Regions from separate parts of the Pseudoalteromonas sp. RWi3 genome, predicted to be linked through region 2. Evidence: predicted binding sites of a transcription regulator. Region 2 holds the regulator's gene; each other region holds the start of a gene.

Region 1 (8,178 bases), on a different contig from region 2:
ATATTGATAACGATGCTATTGATGACTATGTACTGACTCGTCAACCTAATCAAAATAATACAATTTATACCCTAGATTTAGATAATAACAGCAGTGTTTATGTGTCAAAAACAGCCCAAAGCGCAGAGTTTTCTGTTCGCCTTTCTGTGATTGATACTCTTGGTAACACAATCAATGATTTAGATATTGTCGCATACACACAACTTTCAAAAACATCTGCAGCAGATTTTGATAGCACAACGAATGAGTACGTATTTGAATATAAAGGCACTTCAACACTTAATTTGATGCTGCCTAGCTACTATGATTCACAAGGAACCTTGTTTCAAAGTAGCAAGATTACTGTAAAGGCTTCAGACGGTGGTGCAAATATTCAAGGTAGTTACAATAGTTCGGTTAATGGTTTTCATCAGATTAAAAATGGAGCTATATCAATTGTAACTCAACCTCAAAAAGGCTATCAAAGTCCTCAAATTGATGTTGTGAGCCAAGATATAGATTTAACAACACAAGGATTTTACGTATTTTTAGATACACCTGTTGAGCTAATTGAAAGTGAAATTTCACTAACAAAAGTAAATCATCTAAAAGTGATCCGTGGTAATGACAGTGACACTGATTTTGTTGAGCCTGGCGTCACTAGTATTAGTCTTGAAGATGTTGCCATGCCATTAACCGCTTCTTTATCATTAAGCGATAACTTTATAACAGTATTACCTTCCAATACACTAGATATGGGCAATTACCGTTATGAAATAGATAAAGTTATCGAAAAAAGTACAAACACGAAAAAAGATATTTCAGCCGATAGCAGCTTTACTGTTGGCCAAGCAGGTGAATTTAATATCGATGACATCAAATTTGATAATAATAACGGTTTCACTAACGGTGAGCTTATTTTTGCATCAAATACTGCAGGGATCGCACCTGAAAATGCATATGCACCTAATAACGGGGCTGTATATTTACCTAGTTCAATCGAGTCTCTTGAAAGTCTTAAATTAGCATTAATTAGCTATACCAGAGAAGGAACTAAAACTAATGACTATCAACAGAGAACTATCGTTTTAGAGGGTAATACTAATACCCAACAGCGAAAAACTGTTGCCACAGCTTTAAATGAAAATGTTTTAGGCGAATCATATAATATTCATTTACATACTTCACTTGACGATGGCTCTTGGTACACTTCTGGTTTTGATTATCAGACTCAGCGCTTAGATGACAATACTGCATCGAGCAACAATCAAGTAACCCTTGGCTATGAATATAAAGTCAAAGGCAGTGAAGAAGTTATAACTGGAAAAATAACCTTGCCAGTTTTATAACCTTGCTTTTTGCGGGTATGACGTCATGCCCGCAATCTATTTACCCACCAATACAACAAGCCCTGCCCTATCAAATTTAAAATAATGCTCTTTATCTTTAGAGTTTTTGTAATCACTAAGAAAACTGTCTGTTTAATCTAAAGCAGTTTAATAAAGCCCATTCCCTCTAACTTTAATTTTATGGATAAAATTTATGAAAACATAAATTCTTTAGCACATCCCTTTACCAAAATTCGGTTATTTAATTACTCCCTTCAGGTTTACACTTGCACCTTGATTGAATACTGGGTCATAATCTGCGACAAAGATTTAAATTGGAAACACAATGAATTGGTTAGCAAACTTAGCGCATAAACGCACCCCTTGGGTTTTATTAGCATTAATAGCATTCTCATTTGAAGTTATCGCTTTATTTTTTCAATATCAAATGGGCTTAGAGCCATGCATTATGTGTATATATCAACGAACAGCTATGCTCGGACTATTAATCGCAGGGGTCATTGGGGCTATTAAACCTAATAATATGATTGTACGTGTTACAGCTCTTTCTACCTGGGCTGTTGCGAGTATATGGGGATTTTTATTAGCCCGTGAACATATTGATATGCAAACAACCACTGATCCGTTTGCATTTAGCTGTGAGTTTGAACCTAATTTCCCACTCCCATTGCATGACTGGATACCACACTTTTTTGCAGCAACGGGTGATTGTGGCAATATTGATTGGCAATTTTTAGGGTTAAGTATGCCGGCATGGATGGAAGTGATTTTCGCTGCATTTACTGTGGTGTTTTTCGCTGTTATATTTAGCCGATTGTTGATCAAAAAGAGTTTATAATGATTGCATTTTTTTCTAGTCAAATTAAGCAGCTTAATCATCTTAAAGTACGTGAGCGACAAGAGGTAATAGCAATCGCGTTATCTATGCTCTCACCGATGCAAAAAATCAATTTACGTATTGTAAAACTACTGCTTTTAACACCTGTTTTTGCATCTCTTGTGTATATTGAAGGCTGGCTAATGCTACTAGGGTTGCTTTTAGCAGGGCTTAGCTATCCCTTACTAACGACCCCTGTTGAGATTGCTTTTGCAAAAACTTATTTACCTGAAGCTTTAAAACACCATAAAAGTTCAAAAGGCGAGAATTAACTCGCCTTTTAACAAGAGTTTCACTCAAGGTGATATATTGTTATGAAACTCGCTGCTATAACACAATCTTTCCTTCTAATTTTGCCAATAATTTATTTCCAATCCCTTTAACCTGAGTCAATTCAGTAACCGATTTAAACGCTCCTTGTTTCTCTCTATACTCAACTATTGCCTGCGCCTTAGATTTACCAATACCGGGTAAGGTAATCAATTGTTCAATATTTGCTTTATTTATATTGATCATTGCAGCTTTGCTTAACTCATTTGCAGTTGTTGATGTATTATCAACTGCATAACTTGGGTTGGCTATTGCTAAGCCAAGTAAAATAACTATTAAACTTAAAAACTTCATGTTTTTTCCTCCATGCCGTCCATACTTGGACTAAATTAATAGTGAACAAAATTGGCCTCCCTTTTAACTAATCTCAGTTCTTTAAGTAAGATAAAGGTAGGACCTATTAAATAAAGTAAACTGTCATGAATTTGTCAAATGTACCGATAATAAAAAAATTAAAATGTTAACTTGCAAAAATGCACGCAAACAATTACTGTACATAAAAACAGTAACCTAATTCAATGTGTAATATTACACAAAAGTACGTTAGCAGGAGAGATCATGGCTGTTGTTGTTAAATATGTTGTAGAAAGAAGCGGAGTTGAGCGTATGACGTTTACTACTAAAAAAGAAGCTGATGCATATGACAAAATGCTCGACATAGCAGAGTCATTAGAGGTTATGCTAGAAAAGGTAGACGTTCCTTTGAGTGAACAACAAATTGAATCTCTTGCTTTAGAAATGGCCAAAAGCAAAGATGGTTTCATTAATGTGCTTAAGGGCGCAAAAGATGTAGTCAGTAAGCCTACTCAGGCTAAAACAAAGAAAGACACAGATAAAGTTACTGACTTAAAGAGTACATCTGAAAAAGCAGCCAGTTAAAGCAGATATATTAATTCAATAAAAAAGGAGCTTATAAGCTCCTTTTTTATTGATTGAATTTCATCTCGTTACAGTGACTGTTCAACCTCATCAAACAAATCAGTAATTTCATTGTTTGGTGCTCGTGTTGTTAAACTAACAGCAACAATGGCAATACTTGATAATATAAAGCCCGGGATGATTTCGTAAACAATACTACTTAACTTTTCACCCTCAATTGTTATTGGGGCATAAATCCAAATAAGTACTGTTACCGCACCAACAACCATGCCGGCTAATGCACCAGCAAAGTTCATTCGCTTCCAATAAAGACTGAATAAAACCAAAGGACCAAAAGCAGCACCGAAACCAGCCCATGCGTTACTCACCAGATCTAGAATTGAGCTATCACGGTCATAGGCTAAGTATATAGCACACATTGCAACCGCAGCAACGCTGATACGCCCAACGGTAACTAACTCAGTATCACTCGCTTCTTTTCTTAAAAACGTTTTGTAGAAGTCTTCTGTTAACGAACTTGAACTAACTAGCAATTGCGAGGAAATAGTACTCATTATGGCCGCCAAAATAGCTGCTAATAAAAAGCCTGCAATTAATGGGTGAAATAAAAGCTCTGAGAGTATTAAGAATATAGTTTCAGGGTCTTCAACAACTATATTATTTTCATACGTATAAGCAGCCCCAAACAAACCAGTACCTACCGCGCCAATTGCTGCTGTAATCATCCAAGTCATGCCTATACGGCGTGCAGTAGGCATATCTTTAACACTGCGAACAGACATAAAGCGAACAATAATATGTGGCTGACCAAAATAACCTAAACCCCACGCCATAGCAGATATAATGCCTAGCGCCGAACCGGCACCAATCCAGTTAAGCATCTCTGGGTTTACGCTATTAAGCGTTGACTCTAGCGGCTGTTCTAGCAAAGAGTATGCAACTGTTGGCACGAGTATTAACGCAACAAACATGATACAGCCTTGCACGAAATCTGTGAGACTCACCGCTAAAAAACCGCCAAACAAAGTATATAGTACCACTACACCTGTGGTGATATATAAACCCATTTCATAGGATAAGCCAAACGAGCTTTCAAATAACTTACCCCCTGCAACAACACCTGACGATGTATATAGTGTGAAAAACACAATAATTACCACAGCAGATACGACGCGTAATAAGTTAGATTTATCAGTAAAGCGGTTAGAAAAGTAATCAGGTATAGTTATAGAGTCGTTTGCTTTTTCTGTATAGACTCGCAACCTTGGTGCAACTAGTAAGTAGTTTAACCATGCCCCTAACACCAAACCTATTGCAATCCACGTGCTGCTAAAGCCAGTTACAAACATAGCACCAGGTAGTCCCATTAAAATCCAGCCGCTCATATCGGATGCACCTGCTGATAATGCAGCAACAGAAGGTGACAAACTGCGCCCTCCTAGCATATACCCTGACACATCACTAGTAGACTGTTTATATGCATATAGGCCAATCCCGAGCATAACAATAAAGTATGCAGCTAAAGAAATAATCATTCCTGTTTCCAAATTTGCCTCCGTTTGTGAAGTTTTTATCTGGTTTTTAATCCTAATAATGACTCTAGCGTAGATGTATAAAAAAGACATTATTGGTCTAAAAGCCAATTTAGATGATGACTATATCACGGCTAGGGTAAATAACTCTACCTCCAGCTTTTGTCGAATAAGTAACTGAGGTAAAACCTGTTTTCATATAACAAACAATTTTTGTTTAGATAGATGGCAATAAATTATTATATGCCTTAGGCTTAAATAAATATATTTTCAATAAATTAATGCTTTAGGATTACAATTTAAAATATTATTAATGCTATTTTTCATTATTTATCTTATATTGCCTATGTAATTGTTTAAATTAATCGGATTAGTTGTTTATGTACTTTTATGCTGCGCGCCAACCAATTTTAGATCGCGATAAAGAACTCATTGGTTATGAGCTTCTTTTTCGTGATGGCGTTGATAATGTTTTTCCAAACATCGATGGCGATGAAGCAACTTCAAGGCTCATTGAGGGCAGTCAATTTAACTTCGGTTTAGAAGATTTAACAGACGATAAACCTGCCTATATTAATTTCACATTAGATACCTTGCAAAAAGGTTACCCGACTTTATTAGGAAAAGATCAAATAGTTGTAGAAATACTTGAAACAATACAACCCGGTAAACGCTTACTAGCAATCGTTAAAGATTTAAAAGAGAAAGGCTACACACTTGCTTTAGATGACTATATCCATCAGCCAGTATGGCGCCACTTTTACCCATACATTGATATTATTAAAATTGATTTTTTAAGCTGCAAACTTGATCAAATAAAGCAAATAATTGAAGAGATTAAACCTTTCCCACAAATTAAACTGCTTGCAGAAAAAGTAGAAACCCATGAAAAATACCAACTAGCCTTAGACCTTGGATTTAGCTATTTTCAAGGCTTCTTTTTTTCAAAACCAGAAATGGTGCAAAGTAAGTCACTCCCGCCTTCACAAATCGCGTTAGCTGAACTGCTTTATGAAACGTCGTCAATGGACATAAACCTGAAGAAAATAACCGATGTATTTGAGCGGGATGTCACACTTTCTTACAAGCTATTACGTTATAGTAATTCAGCAGCATTTAAGCGACGTGCTGAAATTAGCACCATTAAGCAGGCTCTTATCGTGCTTGGTGTGCAGGAAATTAAAAAGTTTCTGTCGTTATTATTTGCAGCTCAAGTAGCTGCAAATAAGCCAGCCGAACTCATACGATTATCACTCACTCGAGCTCGTTTCACGGAGTTATTGGCAATTGAGCACAATAAAGTTAAAGATACTGGAATGGCTTTTCTAACAGGGATGATGTCACTTATGGATGCTATTCTAGATGAAAGTATGCAAAGCGTTATGAAAAAGCTGCCCCTGTCGAATGACATTAAGGACGCACTTGTTGAAAATAAAGGTCTGCTCGCACAATACTTGGAATTGGTAAAGTTATACGAACAAGCAGATTGGCAAAGCGCAAACACTATTATAGATAAATTGGATTTATCATCTGATAAAATACCAGACTCATATCATGAAGCTCTTACTTGGGCAAACACGCAAATGAAAGTATTGGGTGATGAATAAAAAGCCTGTAGATTGAAAAGTGCTAGTTGTTTAGGCTAGCACTTTTATAATTAAAGACTTTCTAAAAAATCCTCATCAAAGTCTTCTGGTTCTTTTTCAATTGGCGGATCACCGTCATGTAGTTCATACAATTGACGTTGAAAATAAATATCTTTCATAAAAATATAAGGGTCTAGTGACTCATTAAGTAGACTCTCTTGAGCCATGAGCGAGGCCCTTGCCTCAACCGCTTTAAGTGCAAAAACTAACACCGTTTGTGGCGTCGTTAATGTGATCTCAGGTAGAACAAAGTTATCAACAACATCACCAGCTAGGTTACGTGTTGTTGAAGGCCCCATACCTGGCAACATTAAGTATGCACCATCACCTATCCCCCAAACACCGAGCGTTTGACCAAAATCTTCATCAATGATATTGAGCCCTAATGAACTCGCTACATCAAATAGGCCAAAGATACCCACAGTAGAATTAACTAAAAAGCGTGCAATACTGACCCCAGCATTACCCGGCTTCCCCTGTAGTGTCGCATTTATAGCATCCGTTGGCGCAGTTATGTTGTCAGTAAAATTAACTACACTGCGCCTTACCGGAGTAGGTGTAATAGCAACATACCCAACTGCTGTTGGGCGCAAAATATAGGCATCTAACACATCCATGTTAAAATCATAAACAGGGCGGTTAAAAGATTGAAGCGGATCACGTTCATCAACTTTTTCGTTAGGTACTTGCGCACATCCTGCAACAACTAGTAACCCAATCAATAGTAAACTCTGTCTTAACATCTTTTATCCTTTAAGGAATTAACTCATTTATTAGTAATGTATGTTGCGTTACCTTGGCTCGTTCTAATACGGGGGAACTTCCTTCAAGCTCACCACTTGAAGGCATCACTGAGGCATCTTTTGAGATACGCGCTGTAATTATAATTTCTTCAGAACTCGAAAGAGTTAGACCCTCTATCATCGAATTCAGATCACTAAGTTGCACTTTAAGTGGAAAACTATAATCGGTTAGCTTAACTACAGCCAGCGGCATCGGTGACCCCTTAGCCGCTTTGGCAAATACAAATAAAGTGCCGTTTTCAGGAAGATTATTAACTAATGCAGAATCTAAGTTTACATCAACCGTAATCCCTTCATCACTTGTGGTTGAATTAGTAATATTCTCTGAAGAGGTCGCTGGGTAAATTTGGTTATTTTGCTCAGCCATTTTTTGCTCTATATCGCTAATGCGCTGAGCTATCATGGCATAGCGGCTATCTTGAGTATCCATTGTACTGAGGAGCACCTCAAACGCAGATTTAGCTTGTGCCCAATCTTGACGTTCGTACGCAATCAAGGCAAGCAGTGATATAGCATCTACATTAGTCGGTTCATCTTTTAAAACACGTGATAGCATGCTTGCTGCACGAGTCATATTAGTGTCGCTACCTTGCATTAAAAGCAACTGGCTATAGCTGACCATCACACCTAAATTATCAGGATTAAGACGTAACACTTTATCAAACGACTGCTGTGCCATATCATACTCATTCAGTGACATTGCAACCCTTCCAAGTAGCATCCATGCAACTTGATCGTCACCATTTTGAGCAAGCTTGGTTCGCAAACCTAAAGCAAAAGCCT
Region 2 (8,178 bases):
ATTATCGAGAATACGGCTCCGGTCACTAACACATAATGAAAATGTGCCACCACAAAGTACGTGTCGTGATACTGAAAATCGGCAGGTGTAATAGCTAACATCAAGCCTGAGAATCCACCTAGAGTAAACAGCACTATAAACGCAATACTGAACAACATGGGTACTTCAAAGCTGATAGAACCTCGCCACATGGTGGCTACCCAGTTAAACACTTTTACCCCAGTAGGCACCGATATCAGCATCGTTGCATACATAAAGAATAGCTCAGCTGCAACAGGCATTCCCGTCGTGAACATATGATGCGCCCAAACAATAAAGCTTAGCAGCGCAATTGAGGAGGTTGCGTACACCATAGAGGCGTAGCCAAAAAGCTTTTTACGAGAAAAGGTCGGTACTATCGTCGAAATAATACCAAATGCAGGCAATATCATAATGTACACTTCAGGGTGACCGAAGAACCAGAAAATATGCTGGAACATAACCGGATCGCCCCCACCAGCAGCATCAAAAAAGCTGGTTGCGAAGTATTTATCAGTTAATACCATAGTGACTGCACCGGCTAACACGGGCATTACTGCTATCAATAAAAACGCTGTGATCAACCACGTCCAAACAAATAACGGAAGTTTCATCCACGTCATGCCAGGCGCACGCATATTAACGATAGTTACAACCACGTTGATGGCACCCATAATGGAGCTAATGCCCATTATATGCACCGCGAACACAAATAAAGCGGTATTATCATTACTATACGTTGTTGAAAGCGGCGCATAGAATGTCCACCCAAATGCAGGACCACCACCTGGCATAAACAACGATGCTAACAAAATCAAAAACGCAAAAGGTAAAATCCAAAAGCTCCAGTTATTCATTCTAGGTAGAGCCATATCCGGCGCGCCAATCATTAAGGGCACCATCCAGTTTGCCAACCCAGTAAATGCTGGCATCACCGCTCCAAACACCATAATTAACCCGTGAACCGTGGTCATTTGGTTAAAGAAGTGAGGGTCGACCAGCTGTAACCCAGGCTGAAATAATTCAGCACGGATCACCATAGCCATGGCACCACCAATTAAAAACATGGTAAGTGAAAATATTAAATATAAACTACCAATGTCTTTATGATTAGTAGTAAATAACCAACGTTTAAAACCCTTTGCTGGGTGATGATGCCCCGCATCATGATGCGCAACGTCGTTATTATGCTCGTCTGTTATGCTACTCATGGCTTAGCCTCCGCAGTTTCATCAATCCATGCCTGAATATCACTTGGCTGAACTACTTCACCTGTATTGTTACCCCACGCATTACGTTTATAGGTAATAACAGCGGCAAGCTGTTTAATTGATAGTTGTTTTACAAACGCCTGCATGGCAGTACCTGGGCTACCTTGTACAACAATATCTATGTGATCTTTAATATCTCCCAATACGATAGGGCTTCCCTTAAGAGCAGGGAAAACACCGGGTAATCCCATGCCTGTGGGTTGATGGCAGGCAGCGCAACTAGCCATGTATACTTGCTCACCCAATACCATAAGCTCTTCTTTTGGTAGGGTTTGGTCTAATAGTGCTGCATCCGCAGCTGCAGCTTGTTGTTTAGCTTGCTTAGCATTGGCTAACCAAACATCAAATTCTGCCTCGGACTTGGCCTCTACTACGACTGGCATAAAACCGTGGTCCTTGCCACATAGTTCAGCGCATTGACCTCGGTAAATACCCTCTTCATTAATTCGGGTCCATGTCTCATTGATGAAGCCTGGATTGGCATCCTTCTTAACAGCAAAGTCAGGCACCCACCATGAATGAATAACGTCATCTGAGGTCATTAAAAAACGAATTTTTTTGTTAATTGGTAGCACTAAAGGTTTGTCAACCTCGAGTAGATAGGTATCCGTTTTTTCAGCTTGATTTGCAATTTGGTCACTTGGTGTTGAAAGAATAGAATAAAAATCAACATCTTCTCCCATGTATTCATAATGCCACTTCCACTGCGACCCCGTCACTTTTATAGTGATGTCAGCTTTACTGGCATCCTCCATCGCTATTAAAGTTTTAGTGGCTGGTACTGCCATGGCTATAAGAATGACAAAGGGAATTGCCGTCCAAAGTATCTCGACTTTTGTACTTTCATGAAATTGGGCAGGTACCGCCCCTTTCGATTTACGATGATGTATTAATGCCCAAAACATAACGGCAAATACAATCACCCCAATCACACAACATATTATAAAAATTGTCATGTGCAGTTGATAAACGTTATTACTTATATCGGTTACACCTTCGCGCATATTAAATTGGCTGTTTGCCAATAATTGCTGCGGAAGCATTAGTAATATAAGCCACAAGGTAGAGCTCAATTTACCCATGTGACAGCTCCTTTTGATGCTATTGCAAGACGCAAAGCGAAGAGGCGGCACTGCTTTATTCGCGCCAATTCGTTATTTTTTATTGTTACTGGTTATATTTTTGCCTTCAGACGCTACAACGCAAAAGATCACTAATTAACACAGCGTATTAACCAATTAGTTAAAAAATAAACAATTAGCAAGTTTTTAAGTAAATAAAATTCTATTTTGGTGCAAAAATAACAATGTTAAATCAGGGCGTTATTTTGTTTTTGGGAAATAGTGTAAGGGCTTAAAACTAGCGGATAACAAGGTATGATAAGGGTTAAGACGCTACATAGAAGTGTGAGATACAGTAGCTAAAGTTGAAAAAATATAAAAGCACCAAATTTCACTCATTTGGTGCATTGAGCATAAGCTGAATAAGCCAGTAACTATCTAAACAAGCTTAATGTTTATCATTGGCTTGTGCAGTAAACCCGCACTTACATCCAATCAGCGTTACGGATTACGCCGACCGCTAACCCTTCAATATTAAATGATTCATGCTCAAGATCGACCTCAATTGCACTGAACTCATCATTTTCAGCATGTAAGAGAACTTTCTTCCCTGCTTTTTCAATGCGTTTAACTGTCACGTCTTCGTCAACACGCGCAACAACTACTTGGCCGTTTTCAGCAACTTGTGTTCGATGAACTGCTAGTAAATCACCATCCATAATACCAATGTCTTTCATACTCATACCTTGAACACGCAGTAAAAAATCAGCGGCTGGCTTGAACATTAAAGGGTCAATCTGACAATGGCTTTCAACATGTTGTTGTGCAAGTATTGGTTCACCAGCTGCAACTCGGCCAATCAATGGCAAACCTAACTGTTCTGGCTCATCCTCTTCTACCAGCTGAATGCCACGACTGGCACCGGGCTTCATTTTAATTACACCCTTTTTAGCAAGTGCTTTTAAGTGTTCTTCAGCTGCATTGGCACTTTTAAAACCCAAGGTCTGGGCTATTTCGGCGCGCGTAGGTGGCATCCCAGTATCTTTGATAAATACTTTAATGAGTTCGAGAATTTGAGCTTGGCGATTCGTTAATGGGCGCATACAACTGGTTTTCCATACAGTACATTTAACTGTGAGTATATACAGTTATTTAAAAATCGCAAATTTTAAATTAGTTACCTTTAGCCCTTCTTGTTTACCACCTAGTACTTAATAATAAAGTGGCACTATTTAAACCATCATCAGATTTAAAAGATGCGCCTAAACCAAACTTTAACGCTATATGCTCATTAAACCAGTACTGTGTTTGCAACTCATAGTTATCAGTATTATTGCCATGATCACGAACATTAGCGACCAAAGCAACTGACCATTCTTGATTTATATAATACGCTACCCGCCCTTGAACATACCGATAGCGCCCAACTAACTGCTTAGCTTGTAGATCCCAGCCTCTATTATTGGTTAAGCTGGTCCAACGCACATACGGCGCATAACTCCATTCAACCGACGTTACATTGTCTTTTAAATAATAGTCTCTCCCTTGAAAATAGTTGTAAAAAGCAGTTAAGCCTATTTGTAGTTGATCATTTACCTGGTTTCCAATTGAGGCCGTCACTAAAGAGCTGTCTGATTGCCTATGGCCGCCATCATCATCAACATGCCGCAAGCCAGCCGCTAAAATTAAGCCATGTTGCCAATAATAAGTCGCATCACTGGTAATATAATAAAGGTTGTCATTCGCAAAGCCACCTAACGCAATATTGTTCACTCGGTGCAAGTGACTTTTCAACTCTTGAGGACCCGATAAGACATTTAAGTCATCACTAAAATAACGGTATCTCGCACCTAAAAATGCTTTATCCAAACCACTTAAATCAGTAAACCCGAGATCAACCTGATGATTGATATCTGCATAGCTGGATAACGATAAAAAGCCAATTAACAGCATTATTCCTTTTTTCATCATGCGTTCCTAAAATGTAACATTAGGTATATTTTAGCTATTTAGATGATCTTAACTGTAGGAAAGTGTACAAAAGTGTAGACTGGCTTTAAATTTATAATTGAGGACATTCCATGACTATTTGGTATCACCCAATCACTCTAGCGCAGTGTAAACAACTTGATGAAGGCATTAATGGCCAAGGCACATTAATGAAAACCATGGGTATAGAAATCACTGAGATTGGCGACGACTATTTAGTGGCAACTATGCCTGCAATACCTGCACACCACAATCCTATTGGAATGGTTCATGGAGGAGCAAACGTTGTACTTGCAGAAACAGTTGCCAGCTATGCAGCCAATTTTGTTATTGATTTCACAAAATTTTACTGTGTAGGCCAAGAAATTAATGCAAACCACTTAAAAGCATCGCGAAATGGCATACTTACAGCTGTTGCAAAGCCTATACACATAGGTAAACGGACATCGGTATGGGAAATTAAAATAACAAACAGTCGAGGCGAGCTGTGCTGCGTATCAAGAATGACCGCAGCAGTGGTTGAGCGTAAAAATTAACTTTCTATTGGGTAAATCGTTATCTCAACGCCTGCACCGATAGCAGATATTCGCAGTAGCGTATCCGCTTGCAACGCTTGATTAAAACATTTTGGTGAAGTGCCTGATTCAAAGCCTATATCAAACGTGCGCCGAGAGCACGCTAGCCATTGTTTTAATGCATTACGTGAACAGGATTCAATTAATTCACACATATGGTTAATGGCTTTATCTGGAGTAGACACTTCAATATTCGCCTCAATACGCGCTAATTGACGATACTCATCTTTGTCATAGTGTAAAACTGTGGCAATTTTTTTTAAGTCTGCCACTAGTGAACTAATATCTTGTTTAGACTCAAGCTCTAGATCTACATTTAAAAATTGAATTTCCGACATGCTATTGTTTTACCCCGCGTTAATTACAACGCAAACTTTAACCTAAATTTGCGTTTATACCAAACCCTATCCCTTGCAAATTAGACCATCACCTACGTAGCTAGCCCTAATGCGACAATTTGCCACATGGTCAAACACTGTATACTTTGTAAAATACTGCACAAAAAAATAATAACAAATGAGTTCTTGATGAATAAACGTATTTTTAAGCACGCTCGTAAATGTCATAAATGGCTTGGATACATTCTTGCTTTGCAAATTCTTGCATGGCTGTTAGGTGGTTTAGTCATGAGCGCTATTCCGCTTGAAAAAGTTCATGGTAAACATTTGGCAACTCGAGCTATCGATAATCCATTTACTCAGGCAGATTACCCAGCATCGCTCGACAAAATAGTTGCTCAAGTCAAACAGCCTAAACAGATTACCTATTCTCATTTTTTAAACACCCCAATCATTACGCTAAAAACTGACTCAAAAGCGCTGCATTTTAATGGGTTAACGGGGCAACCACTTAGTAACCCCAATAAAATACAAATTGCTGCAAATGCAAAAGCCCACCTACTAATTGACGCTGAGATTAATAGGATAATTAAACTTGAAACAGGGCCTCGAGAAGTTGGCTACAAAGAAAATATATGGCAAGTGAGTTTTAACGACACTTTTAATACAACACTCTATTTATGGGCAGATAGTGGTAAAGTAATCACAGTTCGCAGCACGATATGGCGAATTTTTGACTTTTTTTGGATGTTACACATAATGGACTACGATGAACGCGAAGATTTTAATAATCCATTATTAATTAGCTTCTCTGCGACCAGTGTCTTATTTTGTTTAACTGGCTTTGTTTTATTGTTTCAAAATGTGCGTTTGCGCAACCGTAAACAATCTAGAATAAGCTCCTAATAATTCATTATTTACCCATTAGATTAATAACTCTAAAATGGCGTATCCTGTAGTTCACTAAAATGATTGGATATGCCTTATTTTATTATTGCGCTGATAGCTTCACTTGCAAGCTTTAACCTCCACAGCGAGCAATTTACTCGCTTCTCAACGGCAAAAAGACATTTAATAAAAACGTTACCCAGTGATGCCAAAAGCATTTACTGTGGCTGCGATATAAAACGCCAAGGAAAAAAATTAATACCTGATCCTTCAGCATGTGGCTATCAACCGCGCAATGCCGTAACACGCTCAGGTAAACCCAATGCTCGTGCCGTTCGGATTGAATGGGAGCATATAGTCCCTGCATGGGAATTTGGCCACCAGTTACAATGTTGGCAAAATGGTGGGCGAAAAAACTGCGTGAAAACCAGTGCGCAATTTAGAAAAATGGAAGCCGATATTAATAACCTTGCTCCTGCAATCGGTGAGATTAACGCTGATAGGTCGAATTATCGCTTTGGTATGCTTGCAGGTAGCGCCACACAATATGGTAACTGTCAGGTAAAAGTTAACTTTAAACAACGAGTTGTTGAGCCACCCGCTTATTCACGAAAGCGTATTGCAGATGCATACTTTTACATGCAAAAAACCTACGGATTAAAAATATCTAATAAGCAACAACAGTTATTTAGAGCATGGCAAAACCAGAGTTTAGCGCAAACCAAAAACTCTCAGCATCTTTAACTCTACAAATGTTTACATTATAAACATATTTTTTGTTGCCTATCTTGGGCTGTATTGATATTTTCGAAACAAGTATTTACAGGAACGTAACTAAGTATGTTTAATAAAAAAAGAATCTCTACTGCTATTCTCATTGCTTTTTCTGGCCTTGCAATTACAGCATGTGGAGGCGGCGGTAGCCTAAATAAAGATTCAAATGATACAGACTCTACCAATGTGGTAACACCGCCACCACAGTCTAATGAGGTTGAATGGGTTGCGGGTGAATTTGACCCATCAAGTACATTTAAAAACCAATGTGATGTGCCACGCACAGGCAACGATCCATACAATAATAACCAGCCATACCCTGATAAAGCAGGCTCCACCCTGACAGAAAAAATGTGGTTGCGCTCTTGGAGTGATGAAACATATCTTTGGTATGATGAGATCACAGACAAAAACCCTGAAAGCTTTGATACTGTTGCGGCATATTTTGCACAATTAAAAACTGAGCAAACCACAGATTCTGGCGCTAAGAAAGATAACTTTCATTACAGCGAACCAACAGAAGACTTTTACAAAGAAGCACAATCAGGCGTGGTATCAGGTTACGGCATTAACTGGTCATTTATTTCAAATACGCCACCAAGAGTGTTAAGAGTTGCCTATCTTGAAGATAATTCACCGGCACAAAATGCAGGAATACAACGTGGCGATACCGTTCTTTCTGTTGATGATGTAAGCATAGATACCAACACTCAAGATGGAATTGACTCGCTCAATAGTATTTTGTTTGGCCCAACGGCTGGCGAAGCACACAACTTTAGAGTGCGCAGTAATGACGGGACTGAAAAATCAATCTCCATTACAGCAGGTAACATTGCAAAAACCCCGGTGCAGAACGTAAATACGTTTACTACACAAAACAATACACGTGTCGGTTATATGCAGTTCAATAGCCATATCGGTATTGCGCAAGAAGGTTTAATCGATGCCGTTAATAAGTTTAAGGCTGATCAAGTCGACGAATTAGTCATCGATTTTAGATACAACGGCGGTGGTTTATTAGCCATGTCGTCACAATTAGCTTACATGGTTGCTGGCCCTGCTAACACCGATGATTTTTACTATTATCAAACCATTCAGAATGACAAGCTACCAGAGGAAGTACCTTTGTCATTCATTAATCAAGAAATTGATTACTCAACATTTGAAGGCAAACAAATACTCTTACCTGATTTAAACCTATCAAAAGTTTATGTCCTTAGCACATCAGGTACTTGCTCTGCCTCTGAAGCCTTTATTAATGGTT
Region 3 (8,178 bases), on a different contig from region 2:
AGCGTTTAGCAATTTCTATTGCGCCATCTTCACACATTTCTAAATCTAGATAATGTGCTGAACGGCCTACAATAGTTGATAAATCAGCAACTGAATAAAACTCTAAACGTTGCACAATACCAAAACGGTCGCGAAGTGGTGATGTTAGTGAGCCTGCACGAGTTGTTGCGCCAATTAAGGTGAAAGCAGGTAAATCTAGCTTAATAGAGCGCGCTGCGGGGCCTTCACCAATCATAAGATCAAGCTGGTAGTCTTCCATTGCTGGGTAAAGGATTTCTTCAACCTGCGGGCTTAGTCTGTGAATTTCATCAATGAACAACACATCGCCTTCTTCAAGGTTAGTCAAAAGCGCCGCTAAATCCCCAGCTTTTTCAAGTACAGGGCCTGATGTGGTTTTAATATTTACCTTAAGCTCGTTGGCAACAATATTAGCTAACGTTGTTTTACCAAGCCCCGGTGGCCCAAAGATCAATAAATGATCAAGTGCCTCAGCACGCGTGCGTGCAGCTTCAATAAATATTTCCATTTGCTGTTTTACATGGGGCTGCCCAGTGTAATCAGCCAGCAACTTTGGCCTAATGGCGCGATCAACAACGTCTTCGTTACTTTGCTCGCTTGCGTCTATAAGACGATCCGCTTCAATCATGGTTTACTCACAACATTGATTTTAGAGATTCTTTTATTAGATTCTCTGTAGACATACCCGGCTTACTTACAGCTTTAACTGTTTTTTGTGCTTGAGCTAGTTTATAGCCTAAAGAGACTAATGCTGATACGGCATCATCTGATGCATTATTTGCAACCAACGTATCGTTTGCAACCGGTTCAATCACTGCATTATCGCTAAATGGTGTAAATAAGTCATTACCCCAATCTTTTAGTCTATCTTTCATCTCGAGCACTAAACGCTCAGCTGTTTTCTTACCAACGCCAGGCAATTTAACCAAGCTAGTTGCATCTTCATTATTAACGCAACTAACAAACTGTTGCGCCGACATACCTGATAAAATCGCAAGTCCAAGTTTGGGCCCAACGCCATTTGCTTTTAAGAGTTCACGAAATAACGCACGTTCAACTTTATTATTAAAACCAAATAATAACTGAGCGTCTTCTCTTACCACAAAGTGGGTGTAAATTATTGCCGACTCACCCACATTGGGTAAATCATAAAAACATGTCATTGGCATGTTTACTTCATAGCCAACACCACTTACCTCAATGAGAATCTCTGGTGGCTGCTTTTCTACTAACACGCCATTTAAACGACCTATCATATTATTTCCTTAATCTTCCTCTAACGGTTTTAGATGCACTGCCCGCTAGTTTTATTAAATTTTGTTCTGAGTGAGCGTGGCAAATAGCAATAGCCAATGCGTCAGCAGCATCAGCCTGGGGGGTTCCAGGTAATTTTAAAATGTTTTTTACCATTTGTTGAACTTGTGTTTTATCTGCCCCGCCATGGCCTACTACCGCTTGCTTTATTTGCCGAGCTGAATACTCAAACACTGGAAGCTCCGCCATTGATGCCCCCACAATTGCAGCGCCACGTGCTTGACCAAGCTTAAGTGCTGAGTCAGGGTTATGTGCCATAAACACTTTTTCAATCGCAAAGGTGGTTGGAGAAAACTGCTCTATTAACTGGCTAACACCTTGATAAATCATTTTCAAACGAATAGGAAACTCATGCTCTGCTAACTTAATACAGCCACTGCCCAAATAGTTGAATTTTGCCCCGTGGTGCTCGATTACACCATAACCTGTTAACCGAGAGCCAGGATCGATTCCTAAAATTATAGCCAACTATAAACCTGTTACTTAAAGGGTAATAACGCAATAATGCCAGAGCACTGTATAAATTACCAGTAAACATATTATTTTGACTCAAGCGTTGTTTGTTTTTAAACCTTAGATACAAAAACACCCGCAACTGCGGGTGTTTTCTATTCTTTAATTACTTTATTACGCGAGAGATCGAAGTAGACCTTGCGTATTTTTACGCATGGTTCTAGCAATCATCATATAGCCCAATACAGACACAAATATGCCACCAGCCAATGGGCCTAACACCCAAATATGAGGATGTAACTTACCTGCTAGTTCAAACATTTCCTTTTGTACTACTAGTAAAGCCAAATCACTAATTAGTGCAGCTACAAAGCCAGCGGATGCCCCTAACAGTAAAAACTCGTAGAGTGTTGCATTTTTTATCAGCCTGCCCTTAGCGCCTAACGTTCGCAAAATAACAATTTCTTGCATACGTTCACCCAAACTTGCTTGCACTTGCGAGATAAGCACTAACGCACCACACAATACAACAATTGACAATACAAAGCCTATGGCCAGGGACACTTGTGAAATAGTAGAGCGGATTTGTTTAACAAAACTATCTACGTCAATGGCATTTATTGTTGGGTAAGTACGAAGTAACTCACTGAAATCACGCTTTTGCTCACCTTCAATACGAACTGAAGAAATATACGTAGCAGGAAAATCAGCTAAAACATCAGGGCTTAATATAATAAAGAAGTTAGGCTTTAAGGTTGCCCAATTAACTTTGCGTACACTGGTAATTTTGGCATCAAAAGACTGAGCACCGATCAAAAATGTAAGTGTATCGCCCATCTTTACATCGAGCCTAGCTAACATTGATTCCTCTAAAGATGCCTCCGCAACGGCACCGTCACTGAACCATTGGCCATCAATAATCTCGTTATGGCTAGGTGCATCAGCAAGCCATGTAAGATTTAGCTCACGCCCAATACCCGAACGCGCCTCTTCGTCTTTTTTCTCATTATCTTCCAGTGACACTTCCCGTGCTACCAACTCGCCATTTACCGCATTAACTCGGCCACGTATTGTTGGGTAGAACTCTGACACTTGAATGTTCTTCTGCGCTAAATAGCTATTTACCTCTGGTAACTCTGACTGCGTTATATTCACCAAAAACGCATTAGGTGCATCACTGGGTAACTGAGATTCCCAATCTGAAATCATGTCATTTTTTAATACCACTAAAAACAAAAGCAACTTAATCGCAAGTGAGAAACTAATTAATTGCACCGCGTTTGCATTAGCCCGTTTTTGGATTGATGCAATCGCAAGCGACCAGCTACTTCCTGGGCGCAGGCCTAGTTTACGACCGCCACCAAATATCAGTCGCGAAAGGCCAAATAACAGCGCTATTAAAATTAATGTAGAAATAAACAAGATTGCCGTTATTTTAAGGTTATTACTAAATAACCACATCAGTAAAAATACTGTTAGAGCTGACATACCCAAATGAACTTTACTAACCAGTAGTTTATCACCTAGGTTTCGGCGTAAAACGCGCAGTGGCGGTATATCAAATAGATCAAGAAGTGGCTTTATCGAAAACATCACCGCACAAATAACACCAGTACTAATAGCAACTAACCAAGGTTTGGCACTCGCAGCAGGTAATGAATTGTTCATCGATTTTGCAAGATAACCAGTCGCTATTTCTTGTAAGCCGTAGCCAATCAATAGTCCCACCAACACAGACAAAAAACACACCATTGAAAGGTGTAATAAATATATTTTACGAATTGTTGTTCGGCTACCGCCAAGGGTTTTCATCATTGCGACTGGATCGTACTGGCGCTCACAATAACGTTTTGCTGAAACCGCAATTGCCACGGCTGCTAAAATTATTCCTAGTAAACCTGCCAGCAATAAGAAGCTTTCAGCACGATTTAAGCTATTAGCAATAGGCGACTGCCTGTCTTTCACGCCGTACCATTGCTGGTTTTCCTTCATTTTAGGCTTTAGCCAAGCGTAAAAGTTGCTAATGTCGTCTTCATCGCCCGCGTAAAGTTGACGATAAAACACGCGGCTACCTGGCTGGATAACTTGTGTAGCAGAAATATCCGCCTCATTTAAAAGCACGCGACGACTACTTGAAAAAATATTAAACGGCGCATCCGGCTCCTCGACTAATACTTTTTCAATCACAAATTGCGCAGCGCCTAGTTCAACAATATCGCCTACTTCAACTTTTAAAGCGTAAAAAACTGATTCACTAAACCAGACGTGCCCCACACTGGGGCCTTGATTGGCTACTTCTACTGTGCCAGTTAAGCTGGATTTAACTTTTAACTCACCTTTTAAAGGATAGCCAGGTGACACAGCTTTTACTGAGCTTAATTGCATTTCTTCGTTCGCAAAAAGCATGGTATCGAAGTATGTAAGCTTGGCTGTTTGTAAGTTATATTCTTGTGCTTTAGTCAAATAATCTGCAGGAATAGCATGACTACTTGCAAGTACTCGGTCTGCAGCAATAAAAGCACTGCTTTTTTGTGCAATGCTTTGGCCTATGCGGTCGGTCACCATGGATAAAGTTAAAACTGTTAAAACTGCTAATGCAATTGCGGCACATATAACCGTTAACTCGCCTCGGCGAAACTCCCGACTAAATAATTTTAATGCTAATTTAGCCCACATTCGCAATAACCTCACTCGTATCTTTTACCAACTGCCCTGCTTCTATTTGCAAAATATGCTGGCACTTCTGTGCGAGTGTTTCGTCATGTGTCACTAAAACCAGCGTAGTACCATGTGACTGATTGAGTTCAAACAATAAGGATTCAATCAACTTACCATTTTTGCTATCTAGATTGGCCGAGGGCTCATCAGCAAATAAAATCTTAGGCGTGCCAATAAACGCGCGAGCAATGGCAACACGTTGCTGCTCACCGCCAGATAACTGTGACGGATAATGCTCAACCCGATGGCTCAAACCTACTTTTTCAAGCAGCTCAAGAGCCTGTTGCTTGGCATTATGATCGCCAGCAAGTTCAGCTGGCAACATCACATTTTCAAGTGCGGTTAAGCTTTGTACTAGCATAAAAGACTGAAACACAAAACCTACTTTCTCAGCCCTTAATGCAGCGCGTGATTCTTCATCTAAGGTATGTAAAGGGGCACCGTCTAAATAAATTTCGCCTTTGCTTGATTGATCAAGACCAGCCAATAAACTTAGCAACGTAGATTTACCTGAGCCAGAAGTGCCTACAACTGCTACTGAGTCTCCAGACTTGACATTAAACGTGATGTCGCTGAGGATGGGTAAATCCCCTTCGAGGGTAGTTACCGTTTTAGAAAGACCTTTAACTTGAATTATATTTAATTGAGATAGCGCTGACATATGATGCATTCAATCCTACGTTTTTTATTTGTTTTACTGTTAGTAATCAAACCACTTACTGCAGCAGCTGACAACACAATTTTAATATTAGGTGACAGTTTAAGTGCCGCCTATGGCTTAAAACAAGAGCAAGGCTGGGTTAAATTGTTACAAGATAAATACGACGCTGAACAAACAGACATACAACTTATCAATGCCAGCATTAGTGGTGAAACCACAGGCGGTGCTCTGCGACGTTTAGCAGGCCTACTTGATGAATTCCAACCAAGTCATGTGCTTATTGAACTAGGCGGCAATGATGGGTTACGTGGTTTTCCTACAACAAAACTCCAAGATAACCTCACTTCACTAGTTGATAAAAGCAAGCAAAGTGGCGCGCAAGTAGCCATAATGGAAATTTATATTCCACCTAACTACGGGCAACGCTACACACAAATGTTTACCGAAAGCTTTAAATTAATAGCCGAACAAACCAACAGCTATTTAATGGAGTTTTTTGTCCTTAACGTTGCCACTGATAGCAGCCTAATGCTAAGCGACAATATTCACCCAAATAAAGATGCTCAACCCATTCTACGAGACGTAATGTATAAATCGATCAATAATTGGTTAGCTAATTGAGTTTGCTGGGCACTATTTTGCCCAGCTCGTTTAATAAATGTGCAAACAAACAAAAGCGTATTGATTTTTCGAAAAAAATACGTATATTGCTCGCATAGTCGGTATGTGGCGCAGCTTGGTAGCGCACTGTCATGGGGTGGCAGGGGTCGAGAGTTCGAATCTCTCCATACCGACCAATTAATTTATTTAAATATTAAGTACTTATAATTTAAATAAAATACATATTGCTACACGCACACTAAATATTATTAATACATGTAGCATATATGTAGCTTCACTACTTACAGCTAATTCAGCTCGTTCATATGTAGTTATTAGATAAATAACTTTAATATGTAACATCATGCCCTATCTTATTTCCTAATACCCTGATGTGCAGCATAATTAACATATTTCTAGTAGATGTTTATATTTAGCAACAGCTTGTCGAGTCATTCCTATTTCGTTGGCTATAAGTACCTGTGAAGGCTTTTTCCCTTCACTTTGTATCTTCGTTATTGCTCTAGTAATTTTTTCCTCTGTGTTTGTTCTACGTGCTTTGTGTGTAAACTTAGCCCCCTGCTGTTGAGCAAGTTTTTTAGTTACGATCTTAATATGCAGTAAAAATAATCCGGCTCTCCCACGGTTATTTGACGAGCTATATTTAAACCAAGTGAAATTAGCCACACTCTTAACAATCCCTTTCAATTCGGAGTGGTTTAATGGGTGGATTTTAGGAAGGTCTGACGAACTGAACTCATTACACGACTGAGCAATATTAAATAAATGACTTTCCCATTGCTCATATGTCCAATTTTCTTTCGCATAATTAATGCGTTCATATGCTATGAATCTGAGTTCATGAAATACCATACAGTTTCGCGACTCAGCGACCAAAGACCAATCAAAGTCATATCGGCGTTTTTTTGTCACCTTAGTTAAATAATTATTTAATTCATTTAGACTGTATTCATGTGCATGAAGGAAAGATGTATTCCAACTCGAATTTAAAGGATTTTTACTCAAAGGGCCGTAATAGTCTGCATCAGCGCCTAATTGCAATGTCATCCCCTTTTTTACATCATCTAAAAACCTGACTGGTTTTTCACGCGATGCATTTGATGAAGGTACAAATTGAACTGCATAAAATAGATGCGCGCCACCAACTACTTTAGAGCTATCAGCTCGGTCTAAACCACTTACAATTATATTCGGTGGCGGTAATAACTTATCATCCCAGCTGAAAGTGTTTTCATCATCAATGTCAAAAACCAACCAAAACACGATGTTTTTAGGGTTTATCTGAATATATTTATGAGTTTTTAACGCTAAATCACCATACCGATAACGTGCTTCATGTTTTATATCTGCACTAAGTGTTCTAGGTGGTGTGGTTTGAAATAATCTTTGTGTTAAAAGCAACTGAGCACACTTATTCTCAACCACTAATGGCTGTAATGCTGAATTCATAATAAAAATACCTATGTCAAAAGTAATCAACATGGCAGGCAAGAAGTGTAATTTTTATGCCTGCCATATTAGCAAGCTATGTGCGGTCACCATACTTTCGAAGCCAAGTATCTAAAGTCGACTTTTCAAATAGTAGTTTGTTACCTAACTTAATACTTTCAGGCGAAAGTTTTTTAGCCAACTGCTGATCCCCCGCTTTTAAAGCGGCTTTACTTTTATTACGAATATTATAAATATGTTGAGTAGAACAGCTTAAATAAGCAGCTGCTTGTTGAGCGGTAATATATCCAGGCATAACAATCTCCAATACGTTAAAGAAGCGAAGAAATGCGCCACATAGATATGGCTTAATTGCATACACATACGTGTATGTACCTCGTTACGTATTGAAGGCAGCTCGTAAGCGCCTGTTTTTTCACTGTGAAAGTGATAGGTAGAATGTTCTGAACTTAATTAAATAGTGAAATTTCTTCGCGTTATAAATAAGCATATAACATATGCTTATTTATAAATTTAAATCACTTAGGAGTATAAATCAAGGAGTTTAGTCTCTAACGGGTATTGGGCTTTATAACACTCTATTTATAACCACCGTTTTTGAATGTAGCCCAAGTTTCCAAATTTAGGCTTATATTCACTGTAGTAGTTTTCACGAAATACTTTATCCGCGTCTTCCCTATCTATTAAACCGTTTTCAAGTAAATACATTAAAGCAATAGATGGGCTTCGAGATTCACCTAAGCTGCAATAGATAAATACTTTTTCTTCATTGTCTAAAGCTCTTTTTATAAAGCCTAACGCAGGATCGATCATTTCATTACTTACATATGCAGGGTTATCACCATCAATCATATTTAAATAAATCGCTTCCTCCGTTTCTTTGAATAAGTAGTAAGGGTTATCTTTGTTGCATCCCTTGCCACTCCAACCAACAACAGATTGGT

What was found. Region 2 encodes LexA, which represses DNA repair genes until DNA is damaged. Its sites were predicted from a motif close to TACTGTATNNNNATACAGTA; they were not measured.
Region 1: the regulator LexA is predicted to act here: its motif matches at 3,024-3,043, upstream of ACFI4Z_RS03120 (YebG family protein).
Region 3: the regulator LexA is predicted to act here: its motif matches at 1,846-1,865, upstream of ruvC (crossover junction endodeoxyribonuclease RuvC).

What each region holds. Positions count from the first base shown of each region.
Region 1 is NZ_JBHNYL010000001.1:727,532-735,709, forward strand. It holds gene ACFI4Z_RS03100 (hypothetical protein) at 1-1,328, shown strand, start outside; gene dsbB (disulfide bond formation protein DsbB) at 1,654-2,166, shown strand; gene ACFI4Z_RS03110 (DUF6170 family protein) at 2,166-2,477, shown strand; gene ACFI4Z_RS03115 (ComEA family DNA-binding protein) at 2,533-2,829, opposite strand; gene ACFI4Z_RS03120 (YebG family protein) at 3,094-3,414, shown strand; gene putP (sodium/proline symporter PutP) at 3,483-4,961, opposite strand; gene ACFI4Z_RS03130 (EAL and HDOD domain-containing protein) at 5,327-6,553, shown strand; gene ACFI4Z_RS03135 (MlaA family lipoprotein) at 6,604-7,335, opposite strand; gene ccmI (c-type cytochrome biogenesis protein CcmI) at 7,346-8,178, opposite strand, start outside.
Region 2 is NZ_JBHNYL010000007.1:37,424-45,601, reverse strand. It holds gene ctaD (cytochrome c oxidase subunit I) at 1-1,229, opposite strand, end outside; gene coxB (cytochrome c oxidase subunit II) at 1,226-2,371, opposite strand; gene lexA (transcriptional repressor LexA) at 2,836-3,453, opposite strand; gene ACFI4Z_RS10930 (hypothetical protein) at 3,548-4,318, opposite strand; gene ACFI4Z_RS10925 (PaaI family thioesterase) at 4,432-4,875, shown strand; gene ACFI4Z_RS10920 (hypothetical protein) at 4,872-5,252, opposite strand; gene ACFI4Z_RS10915 (hypothetical protein) at 5,442-6,158, shown strand; gene ACFI4Z_RS10910 (endonuclease) at 6,231-6,884, shown strand; gene ACFI4Z_RS10905 (S41 family peptidase) at 6,981-8,178, shown strand, end outside.
Region 3 is NZ_JBHNYL010000014.1:63,036-71,213, reverse strand. It holds gene ruvB (Holliday junction branch migration DNA helicase RuvB) at 1-646, opposite strand, end outside; gene ruvA (Holliday junction branch migration protein RuvA) at 654-1,274, opposite strand; gene ruvC (crossover junction endodeoxyribonuclease RuvC) at 1,276-1,800, opposite strand; gene ACFI4Z_RS15510 (ABC transporter permease) at 1,960-4,461, opposite strand; gene ACFI4Z_RS15505 (ABC transporter ATP-binding protein) at 4,451-5,164, opposite strand; gene ACFI4Z_RS15500 (arylesterase) at 5,165-5,785, shown strand; tRNA gene ACFI4Z_RS15495 (tRNA-Pro) at 5,885-5,961, shown strand; gene ACFI4Z_RS15490 (replication initiation protein) at 6,170-7,234, opposite strand; gene ACFI4Z_RS15485 (helix-turn-helix domain-containing protein) at 7,311-7,529, opposite strand; gene ACFI4Z_RS15480 (dual specificity protein phosphatase family protein) at 7,817-8,178, opposite strand, start outside.